DNA from 4 places in the Vibrio sp. Vb1554 genome. Region 3 is predicted to be linked to each of the others. Evidence: predicted binding sites of a transcription regulator. Region 3 holds the regulator's gene; each other region holds the start of a gene.
The links. The regulator CRP, encoded in region 3, controls carbon source genes, mostly activating them, when cyclic AMP is high. The targets are predictions, from matches to a motif close to TGTGANNNNNNTCACA.
Positions count from the first base shown of each region.

Region 1: the regulator CRP is predicted to act here: its motif matches at 906-921, upstream of R8N28_RS04035 (glycogen/starch/alpha-glucan phosphorylase).
Region 2: the regulator CRP is predicted to act here: its motif matches at 1,331-1,346, upstream of ectA (diaminobutyrate acetyltransferase).
Region 4: the regulator CRP is predicted to act here: its motif matches at 1,280-1,295, upstream of rppH (RNA pyrophosphohydrolase).

Region 1 is NZ_JAWPOJ010000003.1:113,196-115,402, forward strand. It holds gene malT (HTH-type transcriptional regulator MalT) at 1-450, opposite strand, end outside; gene R8N28_RS04035 (glycogen/starch/alpha-glucan phosphorylase) at 1,185-2,207, shown strand, end outside.
Region 2 is NZ_JAWPOJ010000038.1:21,784-23,990, reverse strand. It holds gene ectB (diaminobutyrate--2-oxoglutarate transaminase) at 1-662, opposite strand, end outside; gene ectA (diaminobutyrate acetyltransferase) at 697-1,230, opposite strand; gene R8N28_RS21320 (BCCT family transporter) at 1,545-2,207, opposite strand, start outside.
Region 3 is NZ_JAWPOJ010000049.1:1,878-4,084, forward strand. It holds gene R8N28_RS22670 (DUF1338 domain-containing protein) at 1-652, shown strand, start outside; gene crp (cAMP-activated global transcriptional regulator CRP) at 789-1,421, opposite strand; gene R8N28_RS22680 (phosphoribulokinase) at 1,662-2,207, opposite strand, start outside.
Region 4 is NZ_JAWPOJ010000008.1:143,429-145,635, reverse strand. It holds gene ptsP (phosphoenolpyruvate--protein phosphotransferase) at 1-602, opposite strand, end outside; gene rppH (RNA pyrophosphohydrolase) at 605-1,126, opposite strand; gene mutH (DNA mismatch repair endonuclease MutH) at 1,746-2,207, shown strand, end outside.

The sequences.
Region 1 (2,207 bases), on a different contig from region 3:
TGGCATGTGCTTTAAGAAGAAACGCATGGATTCATGGATTTCATCATTCGTGATTAAATGGTAGTCATCAAGTACCACGTAGCACTCTTGATGAAAGTCAGCCATTTCAGCGAATACTTCGCTAAATAGGGAGCGTAAAGACGAGATCTGACGTTTTTCCGCCAGTTTTTGTGCGTTAGCGCAACTGAAGTTGGTGGCTTTGTTTAATGCTTGAAGCAGATAGTTTACAAAGCGAAAGCCGTCGTTATCGCTGTCATCAATGCTGTACCAACCGACGTTTGGCTTATCGGATAGCCACTGCGCTGCCATTGTTGTTTTTCCGTAACCTGCTGGGGATCGGAATAAAACCAATTTGTAGTAAGGCGCTTGCTGTAGTAAGTCCAACACTCGTGGGCGCACGATGGCATTGTGCAGGCGTCCTGGTCGAGTAAGCTTAGATGGAATCCACATTAGTAGTTATGTCCTTATTTATGTATACCCAAATGGCAGCAACGTGATCATTCTAGTAAAGCCCCCTTGAAAGCCGTCTTACTGAATGATGTCATCAGCATCAAAAACACTGTTTGAATGCCGGATAATGTCGCTACTGTTGGGGCTTGCGTCCGTCTGAAAAACCATTCCATACGGTCACTTAGATATGAAAGCTAGCGAAAACTAGAAATAACTCACATCGCCTAATTCTAGTTTGTATAAAAAGCGTACAATCCTGTGAGCTGAGTGGGATGTTACGACATCAGAAATGTTCGTTACTTTGATCCACTTCCTAATTCTCAAGGGTTGATGGATTTACCATCAACTACGCCCTTTATTTGTGATTGTCGTCACTTAAATATCGTTTGTTTCGTTAGCGTTAAGATCGCGTTGCACATAGATTACGAAAAGTTCTTCTACGCTGACCGAGTTAATGTGACCGATATTACAATTTTCACATCATCAGATGAGTGGACTATAAAAAGCGTCATGAACGGGTTTTAACCTTTCTCACATTCCATTGTGATCAAAATCACTAAGAACTGGTGCAAAGTTCACTTTGTTGAGATTTGGATCACTAACCTAGCAATGGTACCCCCTCTACGCCCTCAGCCCTCCTCCTTCAAAGGATGAGAATTAGGAGGATGTTTATTCACAGAGGTAAATGCACGATGTATGGCAGATGAATTACCAAAAGACGTGAGAATTTCGTAATGAAACCTACTCAACAAAAACAATTTGACAAGAAGTCGTTCCAAGAAAGCGTAAAGAAACACCTATCTGTAACTTACGCTCATACGATTGAAAACGCAGACAGCCGCGCATGGTACCTAGCAATGGGGCATGCTCTGGCTGAATTTACTACTCTAGATTTGCTTGCGACAGAAGAAGATCCACGCATTAAAAGTGCGAAGAGCGTTAACTACCTTTCGCTAGAATTCCTTATCGGTCGTTTGACTGGTAACAACCTAATCAGCATGGGTCTGTACGAACAAGTAACAGAAGCAATGGCTGAACTAGGTTACAACCTAACTGATCTGCTAGAAGAAGAGCGCGACCCATCATTGGGTAACGGTGGCCTTGGTCGTCTGGCTGCGTGTTTCATGGATTCATGTGCGGCACAAGAATTCCCAACTGTCGGCTATGGTTTACATTACGAATACGGTCTATTTAAACAGTCATTCAAAGATGGTCGCCAGCAAGAAGCACCTGACGCTTGGCGCGGTGTAGAAGGCTACCCTTGGGAAATTGCGCGTCCAGAACTTGCGCAAGAGATCGGTTTCTACGGTCACGTTGAAGTGATTAACGAGAACGGTAAAGAAGTTCGCAAATGGGTACCAGGCATGACAGTAAGAGCAATGCCTTGGGATCTTCCAATTGTGGGTTACGAATCAGACACGGTTTACCCGCTACGTCTTTGGGAATGTCAGGCGATTGCACCATTCTCACTAGCAAGCTTTAACAATGGTGATTACTTCGAAGCTCAGCACGCACTGATCGACGCAGGTAACATCACTAAAGTGCTTTACCCGAACGACAACCACGAGAAAGGTAAAACACTGCGTCTAATGCAGCAGTACTTCCACTCAGCAGCGTCTGTACGTGACATCCTACGTCGCCACGAAGCTGCGGGCTACTCGCTAGCGGATCTACCTAAGCAAGAGACTATCCAGCTTAACGATACACACCCAACGATTGCGATTCCTGAACTAATGCGCATCCTGATGGATGAAAAA
Region 2 (2,207 bases), on a different contig from region 3:
TTGCTCAAACGTTGTAACCACTCGTTTGAAGCAGCATTTAAACCACCTTCACCCTGCACAGTTTCAAGAAGTACAGCGGCTGGTTTATCCATACCTGCAGAGTTATCATTTAGCATGGTTTCGAACAGCGCGAGACCATCTACGCCAGCGTAACCTTCAAATGGAATACGAGTGACGTTACTTAGGCTAGAACCGTTACCTTGTCTGTGATGCTGGTTACCCGTTGCAGCCAGTGCACCAGCAGTACAACCATGGAAACCGTTAGTAAACGCAACGACGCTGTCGCGGCCTTTTACTTTTTTAGCCAGCTTCAATGCCGCCTCAACAGCATTAGTGCCTGTTGGGCCCGTAAACTGAACCTTGTAATCCAAGTTTCTTGGTTTAAGGATGTAAGTATCCAACGCTTCCAGAAACGATGCTTTCGCTTCTGAGTGCATATCCAAACCGTGAGTAATACCGTCCATTTCAATGTACTCAAGCAACGCTTGTTTTAGTACTGGATTGTTATGGCCGTAATTTAGAGATCCCGCTCCAGCAAGGAAGTCTAAGTATCGTTCACCTTGTTCTGTTTCTAGCCAGCAGCCTTTCGCTTTACGAAAAACGACCGGGAAATTGTTTGAATATGAGCGTACGTTGGATTCCTGCTTTTTGAAAATATCCATGATGAGACCGTTTTTAATTCCTATTGTTTGAGGATTATTTGAGAGGAATGCGATACAAATATTCTGTATCGTGTTTGCCTTTAAAGTGAGCTTCTTCATCCAAAAATGTGCTTACTTGGCCAGAATTGCCGTTCATCGCATCTAACTTTTTGAACAGTGCCCAAGAGGCTTTATTATCTTCCGTGATGGTAGTTTCTACCGATTTAACACCGCCTAATTCCTCTCGGGTGAGAAGTTCTTTCAACATGCGGAATGCTAAACCATGACCTCTAAAGCGAGGTGAGACTGCAACTTGCCAGACAAATAAAACGTCTTGCTCGTCTGGTTTCTGATAACCGGAAATGAAACCTGCGATTTCGCCTTTTTGCTCAACCAAAATACTGGTTTTGCTGAAATGCGTAGACTGTAGGAAATTGCAATAAGATGAGTTCATGTCCAATGGAGGACAGTCTGCAATCAAGCTGTAAATGTCGTCACCATCAGAGATTTTAGGCTCACGAAAAATCCATTTTTTACTTGAGTCTTCTCCAATCTCTGGATAAAGGACCCAAGGTGCTGATGTGATCATGTGAAAATACATATCCTTTGAGGTCTAATTAAATTTCCTTTTTATTATGGGCATCCCTCGCGACTAAAAATCAAATAATCCGCCTTTTTATCGGCATTTTTGTGACACGGCTCACAAAAACAAACCTATTAACCAAAAGTTAAAATAGTTTGAGGTCTAATTTATTAAATAGTCACCCAAATGCGCAGTACAAAAAACAACCAGAACAAGACCGTTTTCCATGCTGTTCATTTCTCAGAGAAAAATAGAAATCCAAAAAAAAGCGGCATGCTTTCGCATACCGCTTTTATCAATAATTTAACTGCTGATACTAGTTATTTTGATTTCTTAGAAACCGCCTTTGGACGAGGTTCATCCATCAAACCTTTTATCAAAGATACCGTTGCAACAAGCAAAACAATAGTAAATGGTAAACCAGTCGTCACCGCCATTGCTTGAGCAGCAGCTAGACCACCACCCAACATCAATGCAATCGCAACCAAACCTTCAAACGTACACCAGAACACGCGTTGTGGCGTTGGTGCATCGACCTTACCGCCCGCAGCAATAGTATCAATAACCAGTGATCCTGAGTCAGAAGAGGTAATGAAGAACACCACGACTAAGATAATGCCGACAAAAGATGTTATCTCAGCCAATGGCATAACATCTAACATGGCAAAAAGTTTTAAAGGTAGTTCTGCGTTAAACACCGCCTCGTAGCCATCATTAACGTATTGGCTAATTGCGTTACCGCCAAAGGCCGTCATCCATAACACACAAACTGAAGATGGGATAAGAATAACGCAAATAATAAACTCACGAACCGAACGACCGCGAGACACACGTGCGATGAACATACCCACAAATGGTGACCAAGAAATCCACCACGCCCAGTAAAACGCCGTCCAACCTTGAGAGTAATTCACATCCTCTCGTCCAAATGGCATAGATAAGGCAGGGATATTAGCTACATAGGAAACGATGTTCTCGAAGAA
Region 3 (2,207 bases):
CGCGCCTCTTGGTATTGAAACTCTAGCTAAGCCATTTGTAGCTATTGGTTACAAGGCGTGTGGTGATTACGTTTTCGAAAGCAAAAAGCTGGTTGCTAAGCACTATGAGCACCCAGATCCGAAGCAACCTAAAGTATTTATTAGTGAGCTAAAAGTTGAAGAGTGCTCGCCTGAGCTACAAGAGATTGTGAAAAATTTGGTGGCACAAGTCGATGCTGACAAGCTGAACGATAGCGCATTCTTACATGGTGGACGCTTGTGGGATTTAAGCTTTGCTGATTACCAAACGTTGGCTAAAGAAAGTGAGTACGCATCTTGGCTTGCGGCGCATGGTTACGGAGCAAACCACTTCACGGTGAGCGTTAACCAACTCAATGAATATGAAGAAGTGAAGCAGGTAAACGATCATCTGCGTACCGCTGGGTTTACCATTAATGAAAATGGTGGTGAAGTGAAGGGCACTCCTGAGGTGTTGCTAGAGCAGTCATCGACCATGGCTGATAAAGTAGCGGTTCGTTTTAGCGAAGGCACTGAAATTATCCCTGGCGGGTTTTATGAATTTGCTAAGCGCTATCCGATGGAAAATGGTGATTTGTACCCAGGTTTCGTGGCCGCTTCAGCTGACAAAATCTTTGAAAGTACGAATGGCTAAGTTTTAGGGTTAACCTGTTAAGCTTACTCATTAGTGTTCGCTGCACCCTATCTCATTTGGTCATGAGCAAATAAAAAGCCACCAATGTTGCCATTGGTGGCTTTTATAATTTTGTTCGTGTCACTCTAGTTTGAGATTAACGAGTACCGTAAACCACGATGGTTTTACCGTGAGCAGAGATTAGGTTCTGCTCTTCTAGCATCTTCAAAATACGACCTACTGTCTCACGAGAACAGCCAACAATTTGACCGATTTCTTGACGAGTGATCTTGATTTGCATGCCGTCTGGGTGAGTCATTGCGTCTGGTTGTTTTGCAAGGTTCAGAAGCGTCTGAGCGATACGACCAGTTACGTCTAGGAACGCCAGGTCACCCACTTTTTGGCTAGTTACTTGAAGACGACGAGCCATCTGCGCAGAAAGACGCATTAGGATGTCTGGGTTTACTTGGATAAGCTGACGGAACTTCTTGAAAGAAATTTCAGCAACTTCACAAGGAGATTTAGCACGAACCCAAGCTGTGCGCTCTTGGTCTTCCTCGAATAGACCAAGTTCACCAATAAAGTCTCCTTGGTTTAGGTAAGAAAGGATCATCTCCTTACCTTCTTCGTCTTTGATAAGAACCGCAACAGAACCTTTAACGATGTAGTACAAAGTTTCTGCCTTTTCGCCCGCGTGAATTAGCGTGCTCTTTGAAGGGTACTTATGAATATGACAGTGTGAAAGAAACCACTCTAATGTTGGGTCGGTTTGAGGTTTACCTAGAACCATAATATCTCACTTCCTCTGCAGGGTACGCTTGCGCTATCCATATTTTAGCTAAGCCTGAATTAGGCCTACTAGAATAAGAGCACTTTTTATATGCTGCAAGCTCTCTTGTGTTTCGGTAAGAAATAGTATCCTTTTTCGAAAACGATTTCTTGATTTTAATCGTGCCATGATTGAGATTTTGTAAGCAAAACTGTGCACATGATCACGGTATGAAAAGTAAACATCTTCGCAGGCAGGTTTTTAGCCAATTTTCCCTGTTTCGATGAGCTGTTGTAGGATAGGCCGAACTATGAGCTCCATTGCAAAGCTCATCTTACCGCCGGGTACGACAATCGTGTTGTGGCGTGACATGAATGAGCCATCAATCATGGCCAGCAGATATGGGAAGTCGACATTCTTGATACCGCGTAGGCGAATCACCACAAAACTCTCATCCAAACTAGGGATGCCTTTTGCATTAAGTGGGTTGGAAGTATCAACGGTCGGTACGCGCTGGAAGTTGATGTGAGTACGAGAAAACTGAGGAGTGATATAGTTGAGGTAATCGTCCATGGATCGCACGATTGAGTCCATTACCGCTTCACGCGAATGGCCGCGATCGCGAGTGTCGCGTACGAATTTTTGTATCCACTCTAAGTTCACAATCGGCACCATGCCAATTAAGAAATCCACATGTTGAGCAACATTAACATCACCATCCACCACGCCACCATGTAACCCTTCATAAAACAGCACGTCGCTGTTTTCGGGTAAGTCTTGCCACGGTGTAAACGTGCCTGGCATTTG
Region 4 (2,207 bases), on a different contig from region 3:
GACGAAGGGAAAATATCCGATAAACTCGGCTGGGTATTGTCGAACCAAAACTCTCCAATCGCGACACCAGTAGACGCAGGCAAACCTTTTAATACCGTGGGTTTAGATGCTAACTGCCAATGCCCAAGATTCTGCGCATGTGCAATGAGCACCGCTAACTGAGCGGATAAGGTAACAAGAAACGATTCTTCCATTTCACTAAACAAGCGCGGCGTTTTTTGTTGGATCACCAACACACCTAAAACTTGTTTACGATGAATGATTGGAGTAGCTAAAAAAGAGTGGTAAATCTGTTCGCCGAGTTGAGGAAAGAATTTGAACTCGGGGTGTTTTGAGGCTTCGGCAAGGTTAAGGGGTTCAGCGCTTCGTTTTACCAACCCAACCAAGCCTTCATTGAAGTTGATATGAATACTATCACCTTCAAAAATAAGGCCTTGAGTTGCCATTAACTCAAGGCGCTGCATTTCTTCATTAGCAAGATAGATAGTACAGCACTCAGTACTAAGGGCAGCACAAGTCTCTTTCACCAATATATCGAGTGCCAGATGCACATCATCGACCCTGGAGACTTTCTCAACTATTTCCCTTAGCTGACTGAGCATGATTATCCTCTACGTTGCTTTTTTCTTTTCCCTTTCGCTTTTCTCTCTCGAAAAGGCATGGCTAAGGATGCAAATTCTTTCATCGCTCGTCGATAAACATCTCGCTTGAAAGAAACAACTTGCCTAACTGGATACCAGTAACTTACCCAGCGCCAACCATCAAATTCAGGGGATTTTCCGCGTTGCATATTAATGCGAGACTCATCGCATTCTAATCTCAGCAGAAACCATTTCTGTTTTTGGCCGATACAAACAGGCTTGGAGTCCCAACGCACCAATCGCTTTGGTAGCTTATATCTTAACCAATGACGACTTGTTGCAATGATCTTAACGTCTTTTTTCGTTAAACCGACTTCTTCGTATAACTCCCTGAACATGGCTTGTTCAGGGGTTTCACCTTCGTCAATCCCACCTTGTGGAAATTGCCATGAGTGTTGCCCGTATCGTTTAGCCCAGAAGACCTGACCATGGTTATTACATATCACAATACCAACATTAAGTCGGTAACCATCGCCATCTATCACTGGCTAACCTCTATGAATAAATTTTTTATTACCGTGATTTTTCCACATATCCCCATTACTAGCAAACTTACTGATGTGATATGAGCAAGATTTATTACCTTTTCAGCATTTTTGGATATCTTTTAATCAAACCATACCTTATCAACACAAGAGTGAGACATTGCCCACATTTATTCACCTTTTCTGTGAATAACTTTGTGAAGAATTCAATTCAAATGAGTAATTCAGTTCAATCCCATCAAATGAAAAACAAATGAATAAACAAAAAAACAAACATAAAGCATTGATAAAAAAGTATTTATTTTTAAAAATAACGATAATTCGATCTTCAATTTCTTGATGATCTTTTCACCAAACTCAGATCGGTCAAAGATCCACCAACAGGCTATTTATCCACACTTACCTGCTATTCGTTTAGATGATTACAACAAAATCAACCCCAAAAATGCATTTTAACCCCTGTTTATTCATACAGACCTCGTCAGGATCTTATCAATACCTCCTCCACCTGTGGATAAGTTATGAATTGATCGTTCTTACACCGCCTCGGTGAAATCTTAAACAGTAGATTTGGTCGGAGTTTGATAAACTATATTTTTTGTAATACCACCTTGTAACTATGAAACCAGAACCACAAACAGAAGCAGAGCTATTGGAACGAGCGCATGATATGGCAGGACTCAGTTTTGCTGAGTTGGCCGCCGAGGCGAATATGATTGTTCCTGAAAACTTAAAACGTGATAAAGGTTGGGTGGGTCAATTACTCGAATGGCACTTGGGCGCTCCAGCTGGCAGTAAACCTCAACAAGATTTCGCAAAACTAGGGATCGAGTTGAAAAGTATTCCGATCAGTTACTCTGGCAAACCTTTAGAAACAACCTTTGTTTCTGTGGCCCCCCTCACTGGTGTTCATGGTCTTACATGGGAAACAAGTCATGTTCGAAACAAGCTATCTCGTGTGCTTTGGGTACCCGTAGAAGGAGAACGAGAAATCCCACTCGCTGAAAGACGTGTGGGCAGTCCACTCATTTGGTCACCAGATGAAGAAGAAGAACGGATTTTGCGAAATGACTGGGAAGAG